Granulosicoccus antarcticus IMCC3135: one gene and its partner. The protein of the gene in region 1 interacts with the protein of each later gene in a pairwise test. Links are inferred from orthologs where the notes say so. Each region holds a gene or a part of one and is shown on either strand. Other genes may lie near its edges.

The links.
Region 2: the proteins of def (region 1) and IMCC3135_RS26130 interact in binary tests that used the Escherichia coli proteins (3 or more experiments, as listed by UniProt). The link is inferred for Granulosicoccus antarcticus IMCC3135 from one-to-one orthologs.

Annotation. Positions count from the first base shown.
Region 1 is NZ_CP018632.1:1,546,959-1,561,888, reverse strand. The notes cover bases 8,110-10,839. They hold def (peptide deformylase), read right to left. Parts: upstream 9,875-10,839; coding sequence 9,344-9,874; downstream 8,110-9,343. Other genes in these bases: IMCC3135_RS06680 (LysM peptidoglycan-binding domain-containing protein), read left to right, coding at 10,011-10,839; fmt (methionyl-tRNA formyltransferase), read right to left, coding at 8,346-9,347; rsmB (16S rRNA (cytosine(967)-C(5))-methyltransferase RsmB), read right to left, coding at 8,110-8,349. In the rest of the region: IMCC3135_RS06720 (potassium transporter TrkG), read right to left, coding at 1-1,405; Trk system potassium transporter TrkA, read right to left, coding at 1,433-2,806; IMCC3135_RS06710 (sigma-54-dependent transcriptional regulator), read right to left, coding at 2,828-4,192; IMCC3135_RS06705 (sensor histidine kinase), read right to left, coding at 4,189-6,408; IMCC3135_RS06700 (DUF4390 domain-containing protein), read right to left, coding at 6,393-7,094; more of rsmB, read right to left, coding at 7,045-8,109; more of IMCC3135_RS06680, read left to right, coding at 10,840-11,222; DNA-processing protein DprA, read left to right, coding at 11,275-12,507; IMCC3135_RS06670 (DNA topoisomerase I), read left to right, coding at 12,718-14,930. UniProt on the Escherichia coli protein: Removes the formyl group from the N-terminal Met of newly synthesized proteins. Requires at least a dipeptide for an efficient rate of reaction. N-terminal L-methionine is a prerequisite for activity but the enzyme has broad specificity at other positions.
Region 2 is NZ_CP018632.1:6,010,907-6,026,105, reverse strand. Bases 6,690-9,688 are described here. They hold IMCC3135_RS26130 (aspartate-semialdehyde dehydrogenase), read left to right. Parts: upstream 6,690-7,677; coding sequence 7,678-8,700; downstream 8,701-9,688. Other genes in these bases: IMCC3135_RS26125 (motility hub landmark protein FimV), read left to right, coding at 8,835-9,688; leuB (3-isopropylmalate dehydrogenase), read left to right, coding at 6,690-7,681. In the rest of the region: IMCC3135_RS26170 (putative bifunctional diguanylate cyclase/phosphodiesterase), read left to right, coding at 1-617; IMCC3135_RS26165 (GIY-YIG nuclease family protein), read left to right, coding at 970-2,001; map (type I methionyl aminopeptidase), read left to right, coding at 2,116-2,862; IMCC3135_RS26155 (LysR family transcriptional regulator), read right to left, coding at 2,863-3,738; leuC (3-isopropylmalate dehydratase large subunit), read left to right, coding at 3,849-5,252; leuD (3-isopropylmalate dehydratase small subunit), read left to right, coding at 5,266-5,910; IMCC3135_RS26140 (glutathione S-transferase family protein), read left to right, coding at 5,907-6,566; more of leuB, read left to right, coding at 6,581-6,689; more of IMCC3135_RS26125, read left to right, coding at 9,689-12,191; tRNA pseudouridine(38-40) synthase TruA, read left to right, coding at 12,212-13,009; IMCC3135_RS26115 (phosphoribosylanthranilate isomerase), read left to right, coding at 13,092-13,739; trpB (tryptophan synthase subunit beta), read left to right, coding at 13,764-14,993; trpA (tryptophan synthase subunit alpha), read left to right, coding at 14,990-15,199.

The DNA of each region.
Region 1 (14,930 bases):
TTTCCAGACGACCGAAGAGCATGGCGATACTCAGCACATACAGGGAGAAATCTCCGAGGCTGGAATAATTGGCAGCGACCGTTCCCAGGCCCGGACCCAGATTGTTCAAACAGGCCACCACTGCAGAGAACGCACTTTCCTGGTCCAGACCCGCTGCCATCAATAACAGCAGCATGATGGCCAGCAAGGCCACATAACTGGCAAAGAAACCCCAGACGACATCGATCATGCGATTAGGCAGGGTCATGCCCCCCACCTTGACCATGATGGTTGCGTGAGGATGCAACAGTCGTCCCATTTCGCGCTGTCCCTGCTTGAAGAGCAGCAAGACACGAATGACCTTCATACCGCCACCTGTAGAACCGGCACAACCACCGATGAAGCTTGCAAACAACAGTAGCACTGGCAAAAAACCGGGCCAGTTGAAATATTCTTCAGAGGTAAATCCCGTCGTCGTACCAATGGAGACAACGTGGAAAAGGGCATTTCGGAGTGAGATTTTCCAGTCTGAAGTTTCGGTCAGAAACAGATAGGAGGCGGTAACCACCGTTAATACAAGCGCGATAATCACATAGGCTCGGAACTCTTCGTCGCGCCAGTAGTGCTTGAAATTAATTTGCCTGGCGGCGGTGAAGTGAAGACCGAAATTCACGCCGGATATCAGCATGAAGATCACGGCAATCATCTCGATCATGGTGCTGTCAAAATACCCGATGCTGCTGTCATGGGTGGAGAAACCACCAATCGCAACCGTTGAGAAACTGTGTGAAATAGCATCGAACCCTGTCATACCAGCAGCCCAGTAGGCTAGTGCACAGACCACCGTCAAACCCAGGTAGATGTACCAGAGTGCCTTGGCGGTACCAGCAATACGGGGTGTCAGTTTTTCCTTGTTGAGACCCGGCGTCTCGGCCTTGAACAAAGCCTGCCCGCCCACACCCAGCATGGGCAGAACAGCAATGGCCAGCACGATGATTCCCATGCCACCGAACCACTGCATCTGCTGGCGATAGAACAGTATCGAACGTGGCAGCAGGTCCAGACCGAGAATCACCGTCGCACCCGTGGTCGTCAACCCGGACATGGATTCGAAAATGGCTGCGCCTACGGTCAGATCCAGCGGGGTGTACAGATAAAACGGCAAACCACCGAATATTCCCAGTACCGCCCAGAACAGCACAACAACCAGAAAACCGTCCCGCAGACGCAGCTTCCCCTTGTGCGACCTGACCGGCAACGCCAGTAACAGACCGACCAGCATGGTTGCAGCAAAGGCTTCGAAAAACGGTGTAATGGAATTGAGAGGGTCACGATAGAGCAGCCCCACGATAACGGGCGTAACGAAGGTGACACTGAACATCGCCAGCAAGATGCCGACGACTCGCTGCACGACTTTGATCTGGATAGGGATAGCTGACATGGCGGACCTCTGCTAAACGAAGGTCACGCCGACCTGGAAAAGTTTTTCCACATCTGCGATCTGTTGCTTGTTGGTGATCAAAACGATCAGATGATCTTCTGGCTCGATCACCAGATCGTGATGAGCCATCAGCACCTCCTCACCGCGTACGACAACACCGATACTGGCACTCTTGGGCAATGGCAACTCTGAAATACAACGCCCTACCAGTACCGAGGTCTCCTCATCACCGTGCGCCACGCCTTCCAGCGCTTCTGCCTCACCACGTCGCAAGGAATGCACCGCTACAACGTCGCCTCGACGGATCAGGGTCAGCAACGCACCAATGGTGATCTGCTGTGGCGATATGGCAACATCAATGATGTCGCGCTCTACCAGTTCGACATAAGCGGGACGATTGATCAGGGACATGATCTTTCTGGCACCCATGTGCTTGGCCAGCATGGCCGACAGAATGTTTGCCTCATCATCGTTGGTCAATGCGCAGAAAACATCCATTTCCTGAATATTTTCATTGATCAGCATTTCCTGATTGGCAGCGTCACCATGTAGCACCATGGCGCTGTTGAGCATAGAGGACAACAATTCCGCTCGATCTTCGCGAGCTTCGATGACCTTGACTCTATAGAGGCGCTCCAGCGTCTTGGCCAGCAGCAGACCGATATTACCGCCACCTGCAATCATGACTCGCTTGCACGGCGTGCTATCGAGATGAAACTGCGCCATCGCCTTGGCAGTGTGCTGTCGCATACCCATGAAAAAGACGATGTCCTCTACCTTCATCACGGTCTCGCCGTCGGGGATAATGACATCCTCTCCGCGATAGACGCCCACAACCCGGATTTCAACCTCTCCCAGCAACATGGCCAGATCTGACAGTGGGAGGCCAGCCATGGGTGCCCCCTTCTGCACTTCAATGCCTACCAGACGTACCTTGCCCTTGGCAAAATCAACCACCTGAATAGCCCCGGGATGCTCGATGATGCGCTGAATATGTTCGGTCACCAACTGCTCGGGACTGATGATGACATCGATGGGTATATTGTCGTTGTCGAACAGGTTCTTCTCGCGCATGTATTCTGCTGAACGTATCCGCGCAATCTTGGCCGGCGTCCGGAACAGGGTGTAGGCGATCTGGATGGCCACGATGTTCGTCTCATCCGAATCTGTTGCAGCAATAATCATGTCCGCATCTTCGGCACCTGCAGAGCGCAGGACTTCAGGGTGCGAGGCATGTCCGATGACCGTTGCCAGATCGGAGTTTCTTGCCAGCTCGCGCAGCATGGGCGCATTGGTATCAACGATGGTGACATCGTTATCCTCCAGCGCCAGACTATAAGCGACGGTGAGACCGACCTGGCCGGCTCCAAGAACAATGATTTTCATGGTGTTTTCTGCGCTTGCCGATTATTCTCGAACCTTGTCGAGGTCAATATCCAGACTCCGCAGTTTTCGATAGAGATGAGTGCGCTCCATGCCCACATGTTTAGCCAGGTCGCCGATATTTCCCTGAGTTTCTGCCAGACATCTCAACAGATACTGACGTTCAAAGTCGGCGCGCGCCTCACGTAAGGGCAAGTCGTGGCGTAGTGCCACCGTCGTGTCACTGTTAACGACAATGCCCAACACCCTGTTGACCTCAGGTACTTCTATTTCGGCCGAACCACCCAGTAACAGAATACGCTGCACCAGATTTTTCATTTCCAGAAGGTTACCTGGCCAGTCCAGGTTACGCAGACGATTCTGCGCCGCCACGGTGAAATGCCGATAAACCAGTCCCTCTTCGGCCACATGCCAATCAACCAGCCCCTCCAGTAGCGCCGGAATATCTTCAGGATGTTCACGCAGGGGCTTGATGTGGATGGTCTCATCACTGAGCAAGCTGGCCAGTGCTGCATCAAGTGCGCCCTGACGCACCGCCAATGACAGTTCGTTACGGGATGAGGCCACCAACCGGGCCCTGAAGGGCACTCGCGAGGTTCCTCCAACCCGTGTAAAGCCTTGCTGCTCTATAGCCTGATGCAGGTAATGCTGAGCGCTTGAGGGCAGATGCTCTATGTCAGTCAGAAACAAGGTGCCACCGGCCGCAGATTCGAGAAAACCCATGCTGACACCTGCAGCGCTCTCATCCCCATACAGCTCACGATGAGCGTTCGCCGATGAAAGCGTGTCACAGCGCAACTGGATGAATCGTCCGCTGATACCAGGATTCATATCATGTGCACTCTGGGCAAACAGCACACGGCCACTACCTGCCTCACCAATCAGCAACAACGAATCACTGCGATTTGCCTGAGTGTCTATCTGGTTACGCATTGACTTGACGTAATCACTGACCCCCAGAGCCAATGGCAGACGTCGGGTCGCAGGTAAATTCGGCTCCTTGCCACCCTCCGGTACGAATGTCTCTGCCAGTGCCTTTTCCACCGTCAACAACAATTTGGCCAGAGACAGCGGCTTTTCGATGAAATCCACGGCACCGTGCCGGGTCGCCTCGACGGCGGTCTCCACCGTGCCGTGACCTGAGATCATGATGACCGGAAAATCCAGAGTCCCTGCCCGTTTCCACGATTTCAGCAAAGTGACGCCATCCATGTCAGGCATCCAGATATCCAGCAAGACCAGATCCGGTCGCGCCTCCTCTATACAGGCCTGGGCCGCAGCGGCGGTATCGGCTGTAGAGACCGCATAACCTTCATCTTCAAGAATTTCCTGCAGTAAACTGCGAATGTCTGGCTCGTCATCGACGACCAGGACAGCATGTTCACTCATACGTCATCTCCTTGAGATGGCAGCTGGGATGTGGGATACGGCAGACTTATAATCACGGCAGCACCTCGTTCTCGGCGGTTTTCAGCACGTATTCTGCCATTGTGTTCTTCAACAATCTTCTTGACGATAGCCAGCCCCAGCCCTGTGCCTTTGGGCTTCGACGAAACATAGGGTTCGAACAATCGATCCATCAGCTCGATCGGGAATCCGGGACCATCATCCTGGGTGACGATTTCCAGCATATCCTGCAATGACAATTGCCGGTAATGGGTACTCAGATGCACAGTTTTAACAGATTGCGACTGCTGCGCCTCAAGTGCGTTTTTTATCAAATTATGCGTCAGTTGACGCATTCTCGGTAGATCCATCAATATCGGTGGAGCAGAGCTGTCCAGGCTCATTTCTATCTTCACCAAACCATCCGGGTCACGATACAGATCAGCGACTTCTTCCAACAAGGCATTCATACTCGCCGGATCCAGTGCCAGTTTGGGTGTCGAGGCATATTCTGCGAAAGCATCGACCATCGACTTCAGCGCATCAACCTGATTTTCGATAGTACGAGTCAGGCGTTCCAGCATCTCATGATCAGCACCTTCAAGCTTACTCTGAAACTTGTGACGCATCCGCTCAGCTGATAGTTGTATCGGTGTCAATGGATTCTTGATCTCGTGGGCAAGTCGCCTTGCCACCTCGCTCCAGGCAGCATCGCGCTGGGCACTGATAATAGTTGTCATATCATCAATAACAATGACGCGCCCGGTCAGCTCCCCGGCAGCATCCAGCAAAACGGTGCCTCGACAGAGCAAAAACCGGCGCCCCCCCTGGTCATAGACTTCGATCTCGGCAGACCATTCCCGATTACCGGACTGCTCCAGCGGCTTGCAGACCTGTTCGCTGAACTGCGACAGCACACTGTTGTCGCGGGCGTCATGATCCAGTGCCTGCCCACGCATCTGCACCAGCTGCCCACCCAGAATGGTGACGGCAGCCGGGTTGCTGGTGCGTACGTTATTTTCAGCATCAAGCGTAATAACGCCGGAAGAGATTTGCCCCAGAACGGCCTGTAACCGTGCCCGCTGGCGCTCCACCTGGCGCTGACTCTGTTCGGCATTCTTGCGACTCTGTTCCAACTGCAAAGTCATGTAATTGAATGACTGCACCAGAAAACCAAGCTCATCGTTCTTGCTGCGTTTATAGATCCGGGTAGCGTAATTGCCTTCGGCAACCGCCCTCGTGCCTTCCACCAGATCATGAATCGGCATCATCATGCGACGTGCAGCATAGAGCGCAAACCACACAGCCATCATGACCGAAAGCAACAATGCCAGCGACAGTGTCAGCATGGAACTGAGCATGAGCGGCCGACGCAGAAAAACCAGCTGACGGTATTGCTGATAACTGGTCTGCACACTTTCTGCCAGATCCGAGGATCGATGGGCAATCGGGTACAGAGCCTGAAGCACTGAGTTCTCCAGAACCGGATCTTCTGACAATACAGGTGTCACAACACGCACGTACAGTTCACCGTCACCAACAGGATCTACACCCACATACGACAGGCCTTTCTGGGCACGCACAACCAGATCATTCTCGGGGCGGTTCGGCTGCACACTGATGCTATCGAGCAGACCGGTGGAGGCCACAATCCGGTTATCCGGTCCAATCAGCGTCATCTCGCTGGCTTCGGTCTCTGCCGAGAGTGTATTCAATGCAACTACGGCCACCGCCTCACTGACGCCAACCAGTTGCTGAGCCACTTTAACGGTGTCCCTCTGCAGCGTTCGCATCTGCAGTCCCAGTGATTCGCGGCTGAGTTCCAGCGCATCGTCCAGCGCCTGTTCTATTTCCAGATCAAAGTAGCTGTTGATATTGGCGCGCAGAAAACGTATTGAAAATCCGTAGACCAATGTGACAGGCACCAGGGCCAGCAAGACCGATACGATGACCAGTTTCACCGTCAGCCTGGAGCCTGCTATGCGCTGCCGGAACTCTCGCACCAGGCGCCAGCCGTTCATGATAATCAGAACAGCAATAAAGCATAATGCAAGCCCATTACCCAGTAGCAGCCAGTGATAATACTGGCCAAACCGATCGAGCTGCAGCGCGATTGTCCCCAGCACCCACAGTGAGGCGATCAGCACGATGAACAGCAATGCCATCAGCACGGCACTGGTCAGGGTGCGACGCCTGAGTCTGCTCAGTTGACCTGCCACTGATACTCCTTACTCGTCAGGCGCCAACTGGAGGCGATCAGGGGTTGCAATGGTAAAGGCAGGGAATCCGAATCCAGCTTGAATTGCAGCTGCGCCACAACCCTGGAAGGTATCTGCTCCAGAACCTGCACATTGATCTTGTGCATGACATCCTCTACATCCAGTGCCATAGGCAACCGCTTGAAGGTGCCCAGCCCTTCAATCGCTGCGTACAGTGATCGATAGTTACGACTGATGCCGGTATCGATGGCGTGCACTCGATAATGGCGGGTCAATTCATAATAGGTTAATCGGAATCGATGCTGATACTGTGCCAATGAACGATCAAACCAGTAGTCTCGTGACTGACTGAATGCCAAAGTCAGGATGAAATCCAGTGGCACGCCACTGTCGAGCCCGTCACGGATCGGCTCTGGCAAATCTATATCGGCTGTTGCTGATAGATAAAGCTGTCCGGATTCGCGCTGCAGTTCCACATCGGCCAGTTTGATGCTGCCATCGGTTGCACCACTGAGCGACAGGCTACGCGCCGATATGCTGACCAACACGATGAAAACAAGCAAGGTAAGCAAAGGCACCAGCAAAAAGGCAAGTGCCCAGCCCCCCTTGTCTGGTTCAGCATCCACTAAGCGCTGATCATCCTGCACGCTTGCCAATGGGTGCGTAGAAAAAGCCGTCCATGCCATTGTCACCAGGAAAAATCTGGCGAGTATCTGCCAGTAATACGGCATCGTCAGTACGCGCCAGAAATGCCTCTACTTGCTGCTCATTCTCAGCCTTCAGGGTCGAACAGGTCGCGTACAGAAAAAAGCCTCCAGGCTTCAGCGTGCGCCACAGTTGATCCAGCAGTTGCGCTTGAAGTGCAACAAGAACCTCAATATCGCTATCACGACGCAGCAGCTTGATGTCAGGGTGACGGCGAATAACGCCGGTACCCGAGCATGGAGCGTCCAGCAATACCGCATCGAAGGCCTCACCATCCCACCATTGCTCAAGCTCACCGGCATCCACAGCATGCAACTGAGCGCGCTCTGCCAGACCGAGCCGCGTTAGTGTATCTGCCACGCGCTGCAGACGCAGTGCATCCTGATCCAGTGCCACCACTGCAGAGAAATGATCCAGTTCCAGCGCATGCGCCGTCTTGCCACCCGGGGCCGAGCAGGCATCCAGCAAACGTCCACCGGGCGCGCTGAAGCGACTCAGATAGCCAGCGGCCAATTGTGCCGCCGCATCCTGAACGCTGACATCGCCAGCGTCGAACCCTGGCAATTGCTGTACAGATGCCGGTTTTTCCAGACACAGTGCTTGTTGCGCTTCGGGCACACTCGCCGCCGGACACTCTACAGCCAGCAAGCGTTGCTGATAATCCTCGGTACTACCGCGTCGACTATTGACCCTCAGGGTCATCGGGGCCTGCTGATTGTTCTGTTCGCAAATATGCCGCCATTGATCCGGCCAGTCTTCCTGCAAACGCTTCAGTAACCAGTCGGGATGGCTCAGCCGTTGTGACTCAAGTAAAGCTGATTCCAGCTCCTCAGCCCGCCTCTGATAGTTACGCAGCACGGCATTGACCAGTCCTCGCGCCCATGGCTTTTTCAGATGCTTGGAGACCTTGACGGTCTCATCCACCGCGGCATGTGCCGAGGTGGGTGTATGCCGGAGCTGGAAGATACCCAGTTGCAGTAACAGATAGACATCCAGATCCTTTTTCTTGAGAGGCTTGTCCAGCAACTGATCGACGATGCCAGCAAGTTCCCCGGAAAATCGGGCAAAGCCATAACTCCAGGCCTGTAACTGCGCCTGCTCACGCTCCACAACGCGTGCCTGAGCCGTTGGCAGCAAACGCGTCAGAGACCCACCCCCCGTCTGCAATTGCTGCATGAGCTGTACACAGGCGAGTCGCAGACTGATGGTCACGGGTCGGGCAGCGTTAGCTTTCATAGGGTCGCAAATTGCTCAGCGTGCAAATCACGCCCTTGGCTGAAAGAATCGGAATTCTGCATTTTTTTGCCTGGCCACTGCAGTTGCAGCAGTTCGATCAGGCCATCACCGGTTCTGACCACAATCGCACCCGGACTTACCTGCACAATGGTTCCTGCTGGTTGATCGGCAACGTTGTCAGCTGCGAGTCTACTGGCAAGTACATCAGGTGTCAGCAAGCGGCTCTGCCAGATACGTACGCGCTCATCACGCAATCGGGCCTCGGCAACCGGCCAGGGGTTGAAAGCTCTGACCTTGCGATGAATCAGCAATGAGGATTCAGTGAAGTCCAGTTGTGCTTCGGCTTTCGTCAGCTTCTCGGCATAGGTCAGCCCTTCTTCTGGCTGCACGACAGGCTGCAGCGTACCGTTACAACGAACCGGCAAGGCATCCAGCAGTGCTGCAGCACCCAACGCTGCGAGACGATCATGCAACTGGGCAACCGTTTCGTCTGCACCAATGGCTAACTGACGCTCCAGCAAGACATCCCCGGTATCCAATCCTGCATCCATTTGCATGATGCAGACACCGGTATGGGTGTCACCAGCCAGAATCGCCCGATGAATGGGCGCAGCACCGCGCCAGCGCGGTAGCAAGGAGCCGTGAATGTTCAGACAACCTAAAGGAGGCAGATCCAGCACCGTTTGCGGCAAAATGATGCCATAGGCGGCGACCACCAGAACATCTGCCGACAGCGATGCCAGCTCAGCCAGTGCGTCATCATTGCGCAAACTGACGGGCTGTTGCACGGGTATGTCGGCCGCCAGTGCACGCTGCTTGACGGCGCTATGAGTCAGTTTCCTGCCTCGGCCTGCCGGTCTGTCCGGCTGCGTCAGTACACCGACCACCTCATGCTGGCTCTGAATCAAGGCATCCAGCGCCACGGCAGCAAACTCCGGGGTTCCGGCAAAGGCGACTCTGAGCCTGTCGCAATTCACACTCGCTGATGAGCTGCTCATGGGCGCTCAGGTATATCGTCTGGGTCGGCCCCATCACGAACCCACTTCTCCAGCCGTTTGCGAATACGATTCCGTTTCAGCGGCGAGATGTAGTCGACAAAGAGTTTGCCGTTCAAATGGTCTATCTCATGCTGAATACAGACCGCCAGCAGGCCATCTGCCTCGATTTCGAAAGGGTTACCTTCACGATCAATGGCCGCAACCTTGATCTCTGCTGGTCGTTTAACCGTCTCGTAGACGCCTGGAATGGACAAACAGCCTTCCTGCATCTCACCTTTCCCCTCGGCGAGGAGAATTTCGGGGTTGATAAAGGTCAGAGGACTGTCGTTCTCCTCTGATACGTCGATAACCATCACACGTCTGTGCACATTGACCTGAGTCGCCGCCAGACCGATGCCCGGCGCGTCATACATGGTCTCGAACATATGGTCGATAAGCTTGACAAGATCGCCATCAACATTGGCAATCCTGGCGGCGGTGCGGCGCAGCTGGGCGTCTGGGTAATAAAGAATATCTAGCAATGACACGTGGAGTCCTGGACATTATCCAAAACGGAATTCTAACAGGGACAGGCAAGGCTTCCCGTTTGCGTATCAAGGTTTCTCAATGTCCGCCGATTCTTCTGGTAGACCACGCCGAATCAACCAGGGAGAGTTCCCGAATATGGCTCCAATTATGACTGCACCGACTGCTCGTCTCTCTCTGGCAGTCTGTCTGTCCGCGCTTTTAACTGCCTGTGCGTCCATTGATGCACCCTCGGCCTTCGTTGTAGAGCCGCCTGCGGCCCAGATCAACGACCGTTTCAGCGAAGACGGACTGACCAGCCCGACCCCGCAATACACCTCATCCGAGCCAAGAATCTATATAGACGAAGGCCAGCTGGAAGCGGATGCGCCGGATACCTATACTGTCGTCCGCGGCGATACTTTATGGGATATATCCGACCGTTTCCTCAAAGAACCCTGGCTGTGGCCTGAGATCTGGAGCTATAACCCCCAGATAGAAAATCCACATCTGATCTATCCTGGTGACGTACTGGCACTAGAGTATGTCAATGGTCGTCCCTCACTGGTTCTGACCCGCAAGGGACAGGGCCGAGTCGATACGGATGGCAATCGAGCTAGCGATGGTCGTGTGCGCCTGTATCCCAAAATCCGATCTGAATCTCTGGATAATGCCATTCCAACCATCTCCGGGGATTCCATCCAGCAGTTTCTGGTGCACCCACGAGTGGTGACCGCCGACGTTATCAACAATGCTCCGTATGTGGTTGGCAACTACGACAGTCGCCTGATCAGTGCCGTGGGTCATAAGGTTTTTGTACGTGGCAAGCTCAATCGCGACCAGACTTCCTATGGTGTATTTCGCCGTAACAAGGAACTACGTGACCCCATATCGGACGCCCTGCTGGGCTATGAAGTCAGCCATGTAGCCGACGCCCGATTACTCAGCACAGGAGATCCATCTGCCATTGCCATCACTCGCAACAAGATGGAAACCATGAATGGCGACATACTGCTGCCCACCCATGAAGGCTCGGTGACACATACCTATATACCGCGACTACCCTCGCTCCAGGGCGAAGGCCGCATAGTCTCGCTGGTCAATGCCATCGCGCAAACCGGACGCGATCAGGTGATTGTTCTCAACATCGGTTCCGAATCCAGCATTCAGGAAGGCGATGTGCTCGCCATCGAAACGCGTGGCAAGACGATTGTCGATGAAAGAGGCATTGGTGGTCACGAAAAAGTGACTCTGCCCAATCAGCGAACTGGTGTGGCAATGGTATTCAAGACCTTTGACAAGGTAAGCTATGCACTGGTCATGGAATCGACCCGCCCGGTAATGGTCAACGACATCATCACCGGAATCTGAATCTGCCTGGCGCCCATGACAGTGGCCGCGGGCACAACCGCGGTTACTCGTCATGGAAGATGGGCTTTCAATTCAAAAGCAAACCCCTACGTCAGCCTGGCTGACTTTTTCGCTGGCTTTCGCCGACAGCACACGATTGTGCCGTCTGCTTCGCCAATCGTGCCCGGACCCGGGGGCGATCGGTGATCTGATCCAGCGCTATCTGACTCGTCAGGATGAAGTTCTGGCTCAGCACCTGCGCCAGATAAACGTCCCTGTGTCCCTGCAAGAGCTGTTCAGCGAGGCGACTATCCGCCGCTGCGAACAAGCCTTGACGTGGCAGGCACAGCGCCCCGATCACCACCTGCTGGGCATGGATCACCAGGCCTACCCTGCCCTGCTGCAGGATACGGATGATGCACCACCGCTGTTGTACGCCCGCGGTTCCCTGCAGGCTCTGGACTACCCACTGATCGCAGTTGTCGGTTCACGCAAGGCCAGTCACTCAGCACTGAGCCATACACGAACCCTGTGCACCGAACTGGCTGAAAAAGGCCTGGGGATTGTCAGCGGACTTGCCATCGGTGTTGATGCCGCCGCCCATCAGGGCGCACTGGCAGCCAATGGCCCCCACCGTGGCCCGACTCTGGCGATCGCAGCTACCCCGCCCGAACGCGTCTACCCGAAGCGCCACCACGAGCTGGCAGAGCAGATAATCGAGGCCGAAGGGCTGATCATTACTGAATATCCACATGGGAGCGTAACCCGCCCCTGGCATTTTCCGCAACGTAACCGAATTATCAGCGGCTTGAGTCTGGGGGTTCTGGTAGCCGAGGCAGGTTTGCCCAGCGGCACGCTAACGACCGCCACTCATGCCATGAATCAAGGTCGCGAGGTGATGGCCGTGCCTGGCTCCATCCACAATTTACAGGCACGCGGTTGTCACGCCCTGATCAAACAGGGAGCGGCCCTGGTCGAAAATTACGATGACATCATTGACATCCTGGGAGAACCTTTGCAACGGGCCCTGGCAGCTCTGCACACCCATCATCCATTGACTTCATCCGTAACAAGCCAGTCGATTGACGCACCACAACAGCATGAACTGGCACTCTCTCGGGAACAGCCAGATTCCGAGTCACAAGCCTTGTTAAGCACACTAGCCAGTCAATCTGCCACAATCGACGAATTAATGACACACAGTCATCTGAGCGTCTCGCAGCTGGCAGCTCTATTGGGTTTGCTGGAAGCAAAAGGCCTGATCAGGACTTCGGCAGGAGGCCGTTATGCGCTTTGCCAACCCTGAAAATTACACGGCCTCGTTGACAAAATGCGATCAAGCGACGACGCTATCGCCGTGAGTCATACTTATCGGTCAATCTGTGAACGGTCTGCCATAGTGCCGTTAACCCCCGTTGGGTGACTCTTTAAGTATGATCCTTTGTACTTGAGACCATCGTCCCTGTCCCCATGATCGGGTGCCGGTCCAGCTGCCATCACAATCAATTCGGTATTCATGAGCAAAAATCTGGTCATTGTTGAGTCCCCTGCCAAGGGCAAGACGATCGAGAAGTATCTGGGCAAGGACTACAAGGTACTGGCCTCTTATGGCCATGTTCGCGACCTGTTGCCCAAGGAAGGCGCTGTCGATCCCGATAACGACTTCGCCATGAAGTACCAGATGATCGAGCGCAACGAGAAACACGTTGCCGCCATCAAGAAGGCCTTGAAGAAAGCTGACAACCTGCTTCTCGCAACGGATCCGGATCGCGAGGGTGAGGCCATCAGCTGGCATCTGGTCGAGCATCTACGTGAAACGGGCGATCTGGAAGGCAAACACGTTGAGCGTGTGGTCTTTCACGAAATTACCAAAAAGGCAGTCCAGGAGGCTGTCGATAACCCGCGCGAACTCGGTTATGACCTGGTTAACGCGCAACAGGCGCGTCGTGCACTGGACTACCTGGTTGGTTTCAACCTGTCGCCATTGTTGTGGCGCAAGATTCGTCGTGGCTTGTCAGCGGGACGCGTGCAGTCTCCCGCATTGCGCATGATCTGCGAGCGTGAGAACGAGATCGAAGCCTTCATTCCCCAGGAATACTGGAGCGTGCTGGCCGAACTGGAAAAAAACACACAGCCCTTCACCGCCCGTCTGTCTCTGCTCAACGGCGAGAAGGTCAAGCAGTTCACCGTCAACAATGGCGAACTGGCCAACTCGACTCGCGATATGTTGCTGAGCAATGCCAATGGCACGCTCACGGCCGTCAAGGTCGAGAAGAAACAGCGTAAACGCAACCCGACAGCACCGTTCACCACCTCGACTCTGCAGCAGGAAGCGTCACGAAAACTCGGATTTGGTGCTCAGCGAACCATGCGCACCGCCCAGAAACTATACGAAGGTATAAAAATTGGTGAGGAAGGCCCCACCGGTTTGATCACCTATATGCGTACCGACTCCATTACGCTGTCTCAGGAATGCCTTGACGAATTGCGGGAGCTGATACCAAAACGCTTTGGCAAGGAATACCTGCCCGAGGCAATCAACGTCTACAAGAACAAATCCAAGAATGCGCAGGAAGCGCACGAGGCGATTCGCCCTTCATCGGTGATGCGCGCCCCCGACGAGATCAAGCAATTTCTCGAAGAAGATCAGTACAAGCTCTATAACCTGATCTGGAAACGAACCGTCGCTAGCCAGATGATCTTCGCCACCATCGACCAGGTTGCCGTGGATTTCGCCTGCGGTGAAGGCAATCTGTTTCGCGCTACCGGTTCGACTATCCACTTCCCCGGTTTCATGACCGTCTACAAGGAAGATGAGGACGACAAGAAAAAGTCTGACGACGATGAGAAAGTGTTGCCAGAGATGAAGGAAGGCGACCAGGTCCCGTTGCAGGACATCAAACTGACACAGCATTTCACTGAGCCTCCGCCGCGCTTCTCTGAGGCAAGCCTGGTCAAGACGCTGGAAGAATATGGAATTGGACGACCGTCAACCTATGCCTCCATCATTTCCACGCTGCAGTCACGAGAATATGTGGAAATTGAAAGTCGCCGCTTCTTCCCGACCGATACGGGTCGAGTGGTCGCAACGTTTCTTGCCAAGCATTTCGACAAGTACGTGGACTACGACTTTACGGCCAATCTGGAAGATGAGCTGGATGCCGTATCACGTGGCGAGAAAGACTGGGTGCCCTTGTTGGCTGAGTTCTGGAAACCTTTCAAGGAACAGGTAGACGACAAGCTGGAGAACGTCTCGAAGGATGAGGCCATTCAGGCCCGTGAACTCGGAACAGACGAAGAATCCGGTAAGCCGATCACCGTTCGCATTGGTCAGTACGGTGCGTTTGTCCAGATCGGTACCCGCGATGATGAGGACAAGCCCAAGTTCGCAGGGCTGCGTCCCGGTCAACGCATGAACACCATCACACTGGAACAAGCCATTCAGCTATTCGACCTGCCCCGAGATCTGGGTGAATCTGCTGAAGGTGAGAAAATCACGGCCAATATTGGTCGGTTTGGTCCCTATATCAAATACGCCTCCAAGTTCGTATCGCTCAAGGAAGACGATCCTTACACCGTAACGCTGGAACGGGCACTGGAGATCGTCGCCGAGAAGAAGATTGCTGATGCCAACAAGCTGGTCAAGGAGTTTGAAGGCACCGACATTCAGATACTCAATGGTCGCTGGGGCGCCTATATCACCGACGGCAGCAAGAACGCAAAAATCCC
Region 2 (15,199 bases), 4.5 Mb from region 1 along the record:
TTCCTCTGGCGGAGGACTCAGGCATGATCGTCTCGATCGGTGAGTGGGTTTTGCGTGAATCCTGCTTTCAGGCAAGACGCTGGCAGCTGATGGGGTACAAAGACTTCAAGATTGCGGTCAATGTATCTATCAGGCAGCTGCACGAGCCGGATTTTATCAGCACGGTCAAAAGCGCTTTGCACGACAGCGAGCTACCGCCAGAGTCTCTGATCATAGAACTGACAGAAAACATGATCATGGAAAATGCCGAGTCCAACGTAGTCAAATTGCAAAAACTCAATGACCTGGGTGCCAAGATATCCATTGATGATTTTGGCACCGGCTATTCATCACTGAGTTACCTGCAACGATTTCCACTGGATCAGCTAAAAATAGATCGCTCCTTTATCAGCGAGATAGTGTCAGATTCCAGTCCTGCACCCATCGTCAAGGCAATGATTTCCCTGGCTCACGACTTGGGGTTGAGTGTGGTGGCAGAGGGTATAGAAACCCCCGAACAACTCAAACGTATCCAGCTGCTCAAGTGCGAAGAGTATCAGGGCTATCTGTGCAGTAAACCTGTCATTGCCACAGAGTTTCAGACCTTACTCGAATCGGACTATCGCCTGCAGGCTTGAAAGACCGATAATGATGTAAGCACTTTGCGATCGCAGTCCTTCGTAGCAGGCGAAGGCTCTGAAGTCTGCGCGCATCCGTGATACACCGAACCTGAAAAATTCGGTTCCGTCTTTAGCGAAAAATCCCTCTCACTGCTGGCTGAATGCCATATAATTTTTACAGTGAAAATGATCGTATGGAAAAATGAAAACCTGATGCGATTGGTTGGTAGCTTTTTCTGCATACGTACAGGCTGGTTTGGTCGTAAACTATCTATAAATTGCAGTGTCGCGCTACATCGAATATTAATATACCGTTGATGCTGTTTTTATCGTTTCGATAACCACAATAATAGAAACAAGGATTCCATCAATGGATAGTGTTGAGGCCGTCACAAGCGGTTATGTATATATTTTGGAAGTGAAAGACATACAACTGCCTGTATGCAAAATCGGAATGACGACTCGAACCCCTTCTAAGCGATGCTCAGAAATCAATAAAAGTTCGACCGGTGATTTTATCTGGGCTGTAGCTCATTCAGTTACAGTTGATGATTGTAGAAAACTGGAGTCCCTTATTCACGCCAAGTTGTCTCCGCTTAGACAGAAAGGGCGTGAGTTCTTTAGTCTGAATGCCGATGATGCCTATCAAGCAATGATCTCAATTCTTGACTCTCAGAGCGAAATAACGAGAGCTGAGCTAAAAGACGAATCTATAGCCACAAGCCCCAACTCTGCCCCGTCGCCTAAAATGGAAAAGGCGAGCTTCAAGAAAATTGATTCTGAATATGCTGAGTTACTACAACAATTTTCGTCCTTGTTACAGGTGAAGGGTCGGCCTTTTGGTCAGCTGAATAGACCCATGTTTGGAATGAGCGATGGGAATCAAGGGGTTCAATGGAACCTGGCCGTCATTCCGGAAACCGGTGAAGTCAAGTTGGGTGTGAATCTGGAAGGCAGTGAGAAAACAGGAAAATGGTTGATTTCCCCTTTTATTCTCTCAGAGCCTGATATTGAACAGGTGAAGGCTCTGGCGGAAGATAAGGACAGTGTTCATATCCGTTTTACTCGCGATGCATGGCAAGGAGCTGCAAGGCTGGATATTGTTGAAGAGTTCTTGGGTGGGGGAGAGGTTCGCTTGGCAGAGCTGGACTCTACTCATTGGGGGGCCGTCTTAAAAGAGGCATTGACCTGTCTTGACGAAAAGAACAATTTTCGTAAAAGAAAAGTGGGGCAGACGGTGACTCTGAAATCTGATGGGCGACGTGTTGAAAAGGACATTTCTCCTCACCTCACAATCTGGACACCGGTGAGTATGGATGGTGATATTGAGAAAAACCTCAAAGAGAAGATCAGGCAAATGACTCCGATTTATAATTGGGTGGTTGCTTCCTGCGGCCTCTAGCTTCAATCAACTGGCAGGTGCCACAAGTCCCATTCAGGCAACCCCCACCCAGCCAATCTACTCCACATCCACTAGAATACACACGACCACTCTAGACCCATAGCGCAGCCAGCCATGACCGTAGAATCCGAAACCGACATAGCCGCTCTCAAGCTTATTGGAAGCATCGTCTCTTATGTTCTGCACGAAATGCTGGATGCGGCGGAACCGGGAATGACGACGCTGGAGCTGGATACCCTGGGTGGTAAGTTGCTGGAGGAGCGGGGCGCGCATTCGGCTCCTAAGCTCACTTATGACTTTCCTGGTTATACCTGCATCAGCATCAATGAAGAGGCTGCGCACGGTATTCCGGGCAGTCGTGTCATACAGCCTGGTGATGTGCTGAATGTCGATGTGTCGGCTGAGCTGGGCGGTTTTTTCTCTGATACCGGCGGCACCCGTGTCATTCCGCCTACCAACCCGCAGAAAACACGCCTTTGCCATGCCACGCAGGTGGCGCTGCAACAGGCCATGAAACAGGCTCGTGCGGGTCGGCCCATTAATGGGATTGGTGCGGCTATCGAGCGCACGGCTAAAAAACACGGCTTCAGAGTGATTGAAAACCTGAGTAGCCATGGCATCGGCCGGTCATTGCATGAGTCGCCTACCAGCATTGCTGGCTACTTTGACCCTGCCGACAAGCGCGTTCTGAAAGAAGGCATGGTCATTACCATCGAGCCATTCTTCTCGACCAAGACTCGTATAGTCACAGAAGCATCCGATGGCTGGACGCTCAAAGGTGCCCCCGGCAACCTGTCAGCGCAATATGAGCACACCATGATTATCACCAAAAGTGACCCTATCGTGCTGACGCAGCACTAATCAGCCTCGTAATAGCGCCATAAAGGCGGTTGCCGCCCTCGATAGCGTTCTGCCGCGCAAACACACGGCCCCCAGGTTGCGTTGCATACTCAGCCCGGTGACCGGCACATCCACAATGCCCTCGTCAATCATGTTGCTCGGCAGGGCGCTCCAACCGAGTCCAACGGAGACCATCATCTTGATGGTTTCCAGATAATTGGTTTCCAGAGAGGTCTCAACCGTCACATCAAACGGTCGCAAAGCATCCAGCAGAATAGTTCGAGTGACTGTGCCTCGGGCAGGCAGTACCGCGTTGTAGTTCGTCAGGATTGCTGGTGTCACCTCAATGCCTGCTGCCAAATCAGCACGCAATGGGTGATCCGAGGCGCACACAATGCTCAACGGATCGGGCCACACCAGTTCGGTGAGCAGTGCACTCTCCAGCTGATCAGGCAGTGTCACCACCGCCAGCTCAATATGCCCGTTCAACACCTCGTGGCAAGCTAGCTCAGAATCCATGAACAATAAATCCAGCTCCACCTCGGGGTAGGTCTGGGTAAAGGCTTTCAACACTGGTGGCAGCCGGTGAATCCCCACATGATGGCTGGTCGCCAATCGTAAGCGTCCTCCTACCTCAGCCCCTAGCGATAACACCTCATCGCGACTGATTTCAATATCAGCCAGAATGCGTTTGGCGCTGGTCAGAAATTTTTGCCCCGCTTCGGTTAACTGGATGCGACGACCCAGGCGGTCAAACAGCAGCACCCCCAGATCATCCTCCAGGGCAGCAATGCGTTTACTGACCGCAGGTTGCGTCATGAATAATACTTCTGACGCACGGGAGAAGGAGCCCAGCTCGGCTACCGCGACAAATGCTTTCAAAGAGGGGAAATCCATCTATGTATTCCAACATGGAATACAACGAATAATCAATATGCATTTGAGTTATTTGAATGTAGCCGATAGAATCCACATCCCCGTAGCATCCATGAAGAGGGCATTGGCAGATGGCTGGCAAGACCTTGTATGACAAAGTGTGGGACGCCCACGTCGTCCACAAAGAGGAAGGAGACACCTATCTGCTCTATATAGACAGGCATCTGGTGCACGAAGTGACCTCCCCACAGGCTTTTGAAGGCCTGAAAATGGCCGGACGCAAGCCCTGGCGTACCAGCTCCATGCTGGCGGTGGCAGATCACAATGTGCCTACGACCGATCGTGCCAATGGCATCGCTGATCCCATTTCGCGACTGCAGGTGGATACGCTGGACGAAAACTGCGAGACTTTCGGCCTCGTCGAATTCAAGATGAACGACCTGCGACAAGGCATCGTGCATGTCATCGGGCCTGAACAGGGCGCCACGTTGCCAGGTATGACTGTGGTTTGTGGGGATTCTCACACCTCCACACATGGTGCATTCGGTGCTCTGGCATTCGGTATCGGTACCTCTGAGGTGGAGCATGTCATGGCCACACAGACGGTTTTACAGAATAAATCGCGCAACATGCTGATCAGCGTTGACGGCGAAGTGGGCCCGGGCGTTACAGCGAAAGACATCGTGCTCGCCATCATCGGCAAGATTGGTACCGCTGGTGGTAACGGCTGTACTCTGGAGTTCGGTGGCGAGGCCATTCGAGCCTTGTCCATGGAAGGTCGCATGAGTGTCTGCAATATGGCCATTGAAGCAGGCGCACGCGCAGGCATGATCGCTGTTGATCAAACCACCATCGACTACCTGAAAGGTCGCCCATTCGCGCCCAAAGCAGACGTTTGGGACCAGGCTGTTGCCGCCTGGCAGGATCTGAAAAGCGATGATGATGCCGTTTTTGATGAAGTGGTGCATCTGGATGCCACACAAATCGAGCCGCAAGTGTCCTGGGGGACATCCCCTGAAATGGTTACCTCCATCAATGGCTTTGTGCCAGACCCTGCCGCAGATGAAAATGCGGGCAAGCGCGAAGGCTTCGAACGCGCTCTGGAATACATGGATCTGCAGGCCTCGACACCTGTCACTGACATCCAGCTGGATCGCATCTTCATCGGTTCATGCACCAACTCGCGCATCGAAGATCTGCGGGCAGCAGCAGCTGTCATCAAGGATCGAAAGGTGGCAGACACGGTCAAGCAGGCCTTGGTGGTGCCAGGTTCCGGTCTTGTAAAACAGCAGGCCGAAGAAGAAGGGCTGGACAAATTGTTTCTGGATGCAGGTTTTGAATGGCGTGAGCCGGGCTGTTCCATGTGTCTGGCCATGAATGCGGATCGCCTGGAGCCGGGTGAGCGCTGTGCATCCACCTCCAACCGTAACTTCGAAGGTCGGCAAGGTCAGGGCGGTCGTACCCACCTGGTGAGTCCTGCGATGGCCGCAGCGGCTGCTATTGCTGGTCATTTCGTCGACGTCCGCCACTTCTAGTCAGGAGAACATCATGCAAAGCTTTACAAAAATGAAGGGCTTGGCCGTTCCACTGATGCGCTCGAACGTGGATACCGATGCCATCATTCCCAAGCAGTTCCTGAAGTCGATCAAACGATCGGGTTTCGGTGTGAATCTGTTTGACGAATGGCGCTACAAGGACGCAGGTTTTCCCGGGCAGGATTCATCAACCCGTCAGCCGAACCCGGACTTCGTCCTGAACAAGCCGCGTTACAAAGGCGCACAAGTACTGATCGCCGGTGAGAACTTTGGTTGTGGCTCATCCCGTGAACACGCTGTCTGGGCACTGGGTGACTATGGTTTCCGAACTGTCATCGCTTCAGGATTCGCCGATATCTTCAACAACAATTCCTTCAAAAGCGGATTGTTACCGATCGTGCTTGATAAGGAAATCACCGCAAAGCTGGCCGAAGAATGCGAAAGCAGCGAAGGCTATGAGCTGGATATCGATCTGGAAGCCCAGACCGTTACAACGCCCAATGGTGATGTTTACCCGTTTGAAGTCGACAGCTTTCGCAAGCACTGCCTGCTCAACGGTTTTGACGATATCGAACTGACCTTGCAACAACGTTTCCGCATCGAAGAATACGAAGTTGCTCGTCGCAAAGCAGCCCCCTGGTTGTTCGATTCGCCGTGAGTGTCAGCAGCCTCAAACTGGTTATCGGCAACAAGAACTATTCATCATGGTCATTGCGTCCCTGGATATTGATGCAGCACGCGCAATTACCGTTTGATGAAGTGAATGTGCCGCTGTTTACCCCAGAAGGTGAGGCTCTGCTGGAAAAGTTGTGTCCAGCCAAGCGAGTGCCGGTCTTGCATGACGGCCCGCTTGTGCTGTGGGACTCCTTGGCAATCTGTGAATATATTGCCGACAAAGTTACTAACCATTCACTGTGGCCGGAGCGCGCCGTCGATCGCGCTCGGGCGAGAGCCATGAGCGCCGAGATGCATTCGGGGTTTGCCGCTTTGCGAGAAGCCATGCCCATGAATTGCCGACGGCAGATTGAAGGGTTTCGACCAACGCTGGAAGTGCAGATCGACATCAATCGCATTGTGCAATTGTTTGAAGATGCACTTCAGCAAAGTGGCGGCCCTTGGCTGTTCACTCATTACACGGTTGCTGATGCGATGTTTGCGCCGATTGCGTCACGACTTAACACCTACCAGATCCCGCTGCCGAATCTGTCACAACAGTATGTCTCGCGTACTTTGAGTGATCCACCCATGCAGGACTGGTATGCTGCCGCCGCAGCGGAAAAGGCGGTCATCGAAAAATCCGAAATTCAAGTCTGAAAGGAACACCATTGATGTCTCAAGCACGCAAGATTGTCATTCTTCCCGGTGATGGAATCGGGCCAGAAATTATTGCAGAGGGTCGCAAGGTTCTGGATGCAATCAATGAGCAGTACAACCTCGGTCTGAGCATGGAAACCTGTGTGTTCGGCGGGGCTGCCTATGATGAAACCGGTACGCCGCTTCCGGAAAGCACCCTGAACGCCTGTCGTGACTCGGCGGCAATCCTGTTGGGTGCCATTGGTGGGCCGAAATACGATAAAGCGCCTCGTGAGCTACGCCCTGAGCGTGGACTGCTGGGCCTGCGATCCGAACTCGGACTGTTTGCCAATCTGCGTCCCGCCTTGCTTTACCCGGAACTGGCTGCAGCCTCTTCACTGAAGCCTGAGCTGGTTGCAGGGCTTGATCTCATGATCGTTCGTGAATTGACCGGGGGTATCTACTTCGGTCAGCCACGCGGCATAGAAGAGCGCAATGGTGAGCGAGTCGGATTCAATACCATGGTGTATAGCGAGTCTGAAATTCGACGAATCGGCATACGCGCTTTCGAAATTGCCCGTCAGCGAGGCTCTCGACTGTGTTCGGTCGACAAAATGAACGTGTTGGAAGTGTCAGAGCTTTGGCGAGAAATCATGATCGATGTCAGCAAGGATTACCCGGATGTAGAGCTGACTCATATGTTCGTTGATAATGCCGCCATGCAGCTGGTTCGCGCACCCAAGCAGTTCGACGTCATGGTGACCAGTAACTTGTTCGGCGATGTTCTATCTGACGCCGCAGCGATGCTGACCGGATCCATTGGCATGTTGCCATCGGCGTCGCTGAATGAGGCCGGGCAGGGGATGTACGAACCCATCCACGGATCGGCTCCGGACATTGCCGGAAAAGGCATAGCCAATCCGTTGGCGACCATTCTGTCAGTCTCCATGATGCTGCGCTACACACTGAAAGAAGCCGAAGCGGCTGATGCCATTGATGCTGCTGTGGCGCAGGTGTTGGCACAGGGCTATCGTTGTCAGGATATAGCGACGGGCCAGAGTGAAGAGAAAGTAATCAATACAACTGAAATGGGTGATGCTGTAATAGCGGCCCTGCAAGTCGGAGTAGATGCATGAGCAAGACCTATGATGTCGCTGTCGTTGGCGCAACTGGAGCGGTTGGCGAGACCATCCTGTCCATTCTTGCTGAGCGAAACTTTCCAGTAGGCAATGTTTACGCATTGGCGAGTTCGCGTTCAGCGGGTAAGCGAGTCGAGTTCGGAAACAAGCTGTTGGTTGTACAGGATCTGGAAAAATTCGATTTTTCTACGGTGCAAATCGGTATTTTTTCACCAGGCGCCTCTGTTTCCAAGATTTATGCTCCCAAGGCGGCAGCTGCCGGCTGTGTCGTGATCGACAATACATCACAGTTTCGATATGACGATGACAAGCCGCTGATCATCCCTGAGGTTAATGCGCATGCCCTTGCTAGTTACAAGGACACCAACATCATTGCAAATCCGAATTGCTCAACTATTCAGATGCTGGTAGCGTTGAAGCCGTTACATGATGCTTTCGGGATTACGCGCATCAATGTATGTACCTATCAGGCAGTTTCAGGTACTGGCAAGGAAGCAATTGAAGAGCTCAGTGTCCAGACAGCAAGGCTATTAAACGGCTTGCCAGCAGAGGCCTCGGTCTATCCAAAACAGATTGCATTCAATGTCTTGCCGCAGATTGATGACTTTCAGGAAAACGGTTATACCAAGGAAGAAATGAAGATGGTATGGGAAACCCACAAGATCATGGAAGACAGTTCTATAGCCGTCAACCCGACCTGTGTACGTGTCCCGGTGTTTTTTGGACACTCTGAAGCTGTCCATATCGAAACTCGTAAACCAATTACTGCGATTCAGGCCCGAGAATTGCTCCAGTCAGCACCAGGAGTGGTAGTTATGGACGAGCGAAAGGCAGGGGGCTACCCCACCGCTGTGACTGAGTCAGCCGGAACTGATGCAGTCTTTGTTGGGCGGATTCGCGAAGACATCAGCGTTGAAAACGGACTGAATTTGTGGGTTGTGTCCGACAACGTTCGTAAGGGTGCAGCGCTGAATAGTGTTCAGATCGCTGAATGTCTCGTTCAGGACTATTTGTAAACGCTGATCTATATCGGAATAGATGCAATAATTGATCTATAGAGAAGCGTTGTTACAGTTAACTACGTTTGACCTGTGTCGGTGGTTTACGGACACTGCACAATCAGGTCTAACGTCTGAGCGGGATTTAATACGTGCGAAAACTAGCAACGGCTGCAGCAGTTAGCCTGGCATTAGCCTCCGGTGGCGCCTTCGGACTTGGTCTGGGCGACATCGAGATGCGCTCGGCGCTGAATCAGCCAATGAATGCCGAAATCCGGCTCACTTCTGTGAAAACAGGTGAGCTGGAAGGCATGATTGTGCAACTTGCGTCGGCAGAGGCCTTTGAAAGGGCGGGCATCGAGCGCTCGACGGTGTTGACGGACTTGCGATTCTCCGTCGACCAGAGCTCGGGGGTGCCGGTTATTCGCATTTCCAGCCAACGACCTGTGGTTGAGCCTTTCCTGAACTTCCTGCTGGAAGTGGACTGGCCACAAGGTCGAATGGTTCGTGAATATACTGTTTTGCTGGATCCGCCAGTTTTCATGACACCGACTGCAACTGAGCGTAATACGACCTCAGATCAGCCGGCGCTAGTGGATCGTGGAACAGAAGCCCTGGTTGTGCCTACACCGATTGAGCGCAACGAAGGGTTTGAAGTTGATCTGGGTGGTCTTGCTGAAGCTCCCGCTGACAGCCAGTCCGCATCAGATGTAGGTGAAATCGTTTTACTGGAAGTCATGCCAGATGTTGAGCTCATGTCAGGAGATGAGGCTGTCAGTGGAAGTAATGGCGAAATAGTCGCCCTTACAGATCTGGGAGCTCCCAATCAAGACGCTCTGGAGCAACGTGAGCAGGAAGCAAGCGCTGCAGACGACTTCAATGTAGAGCTGATTGGTGCCGGAGAAGAAGTTTCAGATACCACCGTCATCGGTGAAACTGGCAATGGCGGTGGGGAAGATGGGTCTACCATCGTATCCCTGGAAGATCTGTCACCAGCAGAAGCGCCTCAGACAGCAGCCCGTCAGAGCGCTGAAGTAACGGTTGGCAGTGGTGACACTCTGTTTGAAATTGCCAAGAGCAATTCTGCAGCTGGTGTCTCTGTGCAACAGATGATGATGGCATTGCTGGCTGCCAACGAATCCTCATTCATCAACAAGAACATCAACCTGGTCCGGGCAGGCTCCATACTGCGAGTACCTGACACAGACGAGGCAACACGTCTGACACAGCGGCAGGCCATGTCTGCTATCGGTCAGCAAAACCAGCTGTGGCAGGAGTATCGCGATCAGTTGCTGGGCTCGGGTTCAACCCGTCTCGCCTCTGGTGACACAAACGTGACGCCAGCCGGAACAGTGACTGCACCGTCTGATACTGCAGCCATTGATACAGCCGCCCTTGATCCAGAGCTGAGCTCGGAAGACTCGGTCGACGGACTCTCTGCTGAAGCGCGGGCTATTCTGGACAATGCTCGATCGGAAATTCTTGATCGTGAAGAGCTGCGACTGGTTGCGGATGATGCACCTACAAGTACCACGGCCAGCGCTACGGCCGATGAGACCACAGACAATGACGCCACACGTCTGGGTGAATTGAATCGCAAGTTGCAACTGGCTCGCGAAGAGCTTTCTTCAACGCGTGTGCAGTCTGACGAGCTAACGGAACAAGCCGGTGAGCTGAAGGGTACGACGGACAACCTGGATTCACTGATCTCCTTGCGTCAGAACGAGATTTCCCAACTGGAAACCCAACTGGCAGATGCACGTGAAGCGGCTGCCATAGCGGAGGCAGAAGCCGCCGAAGCAGAAGTGATTGCTGCTGCGGAAGCCGGAGAAGCAGAGGCTATTGCCGAAGCGAAAGCCGCCGCCGAAGCTGAGGCTGAGGCTAAAGCCGCTGCACAGCTTGCTGCCAATGCTGGCGACACAGTTGTCGAGGCAGGCCAGGACGTTGTTACGGCTGTTGGTGATGCGGGTGCCGACGCTGTGGCTGAAGTGGAAGAGATTGCAGACTCAGGCGTCAATGCATTAACGGAGGCAGGGGAGACGCTGGGTGATGTTGAGCTGATCGATGAAAATGCGACGGCAGACACCGACACCGAAGAGGCGCTGATTCCACCACCGCGTAAGCAGACTACCTGGTATCAGGACTTCATGAGCGACCCCAAGCGCATGGCAATAGCCGGCGTCGGTGCGGTCGGATTGCTGGGTGTGCTAGGCACCTTGTTGTTCCGTCGCAAGCGTCGTGATGATGATTTGCTGGATATTGGTGATGAACTCGAATTCGCCAACGACGAAGACGCTGCGGGAATACCGGCTGACAAAGCGGCCAAGTCCGGCAACGGTGTTGGTCTGGCAGCGGGTGCTGCTGCGGTCGGAGCCACTGCAATCGCCGGCTCTGATCGCGAAGAAAAGCAGGACAATGCCTTTGATGACCTGACGGTCCCTGCTATCCCGTTGGGTTCTGATTTGCAAACGGGCAATGAGGTACTGAACAAAGACGACACTATCTCCGAAGTGGAGGTCTATCTTGCCTATGGTTTGCACGGTCAGGCTGAAGAGCTGCTTGCCAAAGCGACAGAGCGCGATCCCAATAACGAGGAATATGCGCAGAAGCTTCTGCAGACATATCATGCTCAGGGTAATGCTGACAGTTTTCAGGCAACTGCCAGTAATTTCCATGCGCGCTTTGGTGGCGAGGAAAATCCGGCATGGCCAGCGATTGCTGTCATGGGTGCTGAATTGCGACCCAATGATGCCTTGTTCGCTTCAGGTCGTGAAGCGGTAAGTCGTATTGGTGCCGGTCATTCTGATGGTTCCGCGATGGGGGATGAGGATTTTCTACCTGCGCAGGACTATGACACCGGCAGTATTAATCGCGGCTTTGATTCTGCTTCAGATTCTGTGGATTTCGACAGTGCAGATGAATCAGAGCTGATGGAGCAGAGCCTTGATCCAGCGTTTGCCTTTGATGAAGGTGACCTGGAAGCGACGGGCGATTTTTCCGAACTTGCCAGTGAAGTGGCGAACGAGAAGAAAAACAGCAGTATTGAATTCTCCGATTTTGATGCAACTGGCGGTGATGTTTCGTTAGGTGGTCTGACGGGTGAAGATCTGCTCGACATGCCTGGTGATCTTACCAACGAGTTGTCCGCAGATCTGACCGAGGGTGAAGGGTTAAGTCTGGATGAACTGGATAACGTTGCTTCGGTAAACGATCTGACTCTGGATCTGGATCAACTGTCGGGTGACTTGGAACTGGATAGTTCTGAGTTGATGAATGCTGATTTGTCCGACCTGGACCTGCCTGATTTGAGTGTTGATAACGACATGTTCGACGAAAACGTCGGTATGGGTGACAACGCTGATGAAATGGACACCATGCTGGATCTGGCGAAGGCCTACATCGATATGGGTGACAAGGACTCTGCCAGCAGTGCGTTGGACGAAATCGTCAAGAGCGGCAACCCGGCGCAGGTCACCGAGGCTGAGACTCTGTTGCGCAAGATTTCATGATCAAAGGCCAGTGACCGTCATTGTCTAATGCCAGAATCGCCCTCGCTGTCGAATACGACGGCGGGGGTTTTTGCGGTTGGCAGCGTCAACCACATTGCCACTCTGTACAGGCAGAGCTCGAGCGGGCATTAAGCCGGATAGCTCAGGAGCCTGTCACGGTTTACTGTGCCGGTCGTACTGATACCGGCGTACATGCTGCGGCTCAGGTCGTGCATTTCGACACCTCTCTGGATCGCCCGCTTCGCGCCTGGAGCTTTGGTGCTAACTCCCATCTGGACAAGCGTGTTTCGGTACACTGGGCGGCAGTAATGCGTCCGGATTTCCACGCGCGTTTCTCCGCGACACAACGCAGCTATCGTTACACTATTCTCAATCGTGCAACCAGACCTGGTTATCAGGCAGGTACGCTGGGCTGGGAGCGTATCCCCCTGGATGCACCGAAAATGCACGAGGCTGCTCAGGCACTGATTGGGGAACATGATTTTTCCAGTTTTCGTTCCTCCGAGTGCCAGGCGAACCATGCCAGGCGGTGCCTGTTACGAATCAGCGTCCGGCGCGAACAGGATCGAGTGATTATTGAAGTCGCAGCTAACGGCTTCCTGCATAATATGGTACGTATTCTGACGGGTTGTCTGCTGGCTATCGGTCGAGGTGAGCGTCCAGTGGACTGGATGGCCACGCTGCTTGCCGGGCGAGACCGGAGGGCTGCTGGAGTGACAGCACCGCCACATGGTCTGTGCTTTCTGCAGCCTGGTTATCCTGAAGAATTCGGCGTGCCGGACTTCGAGTCCAGCAAATCCAATCCCTGGCACCCTTGAGGGGTGTTGTTCTAGAATTGTCTGGGTAAGCAGCTGCCGTGCTGTTGCCCGGATGCTGCTTCTGTTAAGGTCCATGGTTATTATGGCGCGACGAACCCGAGTCAAAATTTGTGGAATCACACGCCTGCAGGATGCGCATCTGGCGCAGGAGCTGGGTGTAGATTCACTCGGCTTTGTATTTGTGCCTGCCAGTGCCCGGCATGTGATCGCTGAGGATGCTGCTGTCATCGTCAATCAGTTGTCGCCTTTTGTCACGCCCGTAGGATTGTTTCTCAATCCGACAGTGGAAGAGGTACAGCACGCCTTGAACCTGATGCCCTCCATGGTGCCGCAGTTTCATGGACAGGAGTCGGGTGAATTCTGTGATCAGTTCGGCAGGCCGTATCTAAAAGCTATCGGTGTTGGAGCCGGCAAGCCTATGCCCGAAGAGAGTGAACTGAGAGCATTCGGACAAGCCATCGGCTTTCTGTTCGATAGTAATGAGCCCGGACAGCTTGGCGGAACGGGCCATGCGTTCGATTGGGCACGTCTTGGTGAAAAAATGCACAAACCGCTGATACTTGCGGGCGGGCTGAACGTACATAATGTAGCTCAAGCTATCAAGCAGGTTGCCCCATTTGCAGTGGACGTCAGTTCCGGTGTGGAGCAAGCTAAGGGAATCAAGGACTCTGAGGCCATGCACGCCTTTATGGCGGCAGTTCGGCACGCAGATGAGCAGGTCCTGGAATAGATAAAGAGAAGAGAATCGCTTTAAATGAATACAGTATCAGAGTCATCAGAGGACAGACCGATCGATCAGTACCCCGACAGTAAGGGGCATTTCGGAGTTTATGGCGGTAGTTTTATCGCTGAAACACTGATGGATCCGGTCAGAGAGCTGCAAGAAGCTTACGAGCGTTGTCGCCAGGACAACGAATTCATTGCTGAATTCGAGTGGGAGCTGAAGAATTTTGTCGGCAGACCCAATCCGCTTTATCATGCGCGCCGTTGGTCACAAGAGCTGGGTGGTGCCCAGATCTGGTTGAAGCGTGAAGATCTTAATCACACGGGCGCTCACAAGATCAACAACACCGTGGGTCAGGCTCTGCTGGCTCGTCGAATGGGCAAGAAACGCATTATCGCCGAAACCGGTGCCGGTCAGCACGGCGTAGCGACAGCAACAGTCTGTGCTCGCTGGGGCATGGAATGCATCGTGTACATGGGCGAGGAAGATATCGTACGTCAGGCGCCAAACGTTTTTCGCATGAAGTTGCTGGGTGCCAAAGTCGTACCGGTAACGTCAGGTTCGCGCACACTCAAGGATGCACTCAACGAGGCAATGCGCGACTGGGTCGGCAATGTCGACGATACGTTCTATATCATTGGAACGGCAGCGGGCCCACATCCTTATCCCACCATGGTGCGAGATTTCAACAGCGTTATCGGCAAGGAAATCAAGGAGCAATCCATGGAGCATACTGGCCGTCTGCCAGACATGATCGTGGCTTGTGTGGGTGGCGGTTCGAACGCCATCGGCGCGTTTCATCCATTCCTGAACGACAAGGATGTACAGCTGGTAGGTGTAGAGGCTGGCGGTGATGGTCTGGAAACCGGACGACATGCTGCGCCTCTGAGTACCGGCAGCCCGGGCGTGCTGCATGGTAACCGCACCTACCTGATGGAAGATGAGGCAGGTCAGATCATTGAAACTCACAGTGTTTCGGCAGGCCTGGATTATCCGGGTGTAGGGCCTGAACATGCGTGGTTGAAGGATATAGGGCGGGTACAATACGTAGCTGCAACCGATACCGAAGCCCTGGAGGCAACTCACAAGTTGTGCAGGATCGAAGGTATCATTCCGGCGTTGGAATCTGCTCACGCTCTGGCTCATGCGATCAAGATTGCACCGGGCATGGGCAAGGACAAGAACATCGTTGTCAATCTGTCAGGTCGTGGTGACAAGGACATCAACACTCTGGCCGACCTGGAAGGGATTACTCTGTGACTCGTATCGCCACTCGTTTTGCCACGGCTTCTGGCCGCAAATTGCTGGTTCCGTACATTACGGCCGGTGATCCGGACCTGGAAACTACGCTTGCATTAATGCATACCCTGGTCAAGGCCGGTTCTGATGTCATCGAACTGGGCATACCGTTCTCTGACCCGATGGCAGATGGTCCGGTCATTCAGGCGGCGTGCGAAAGAGCGTTG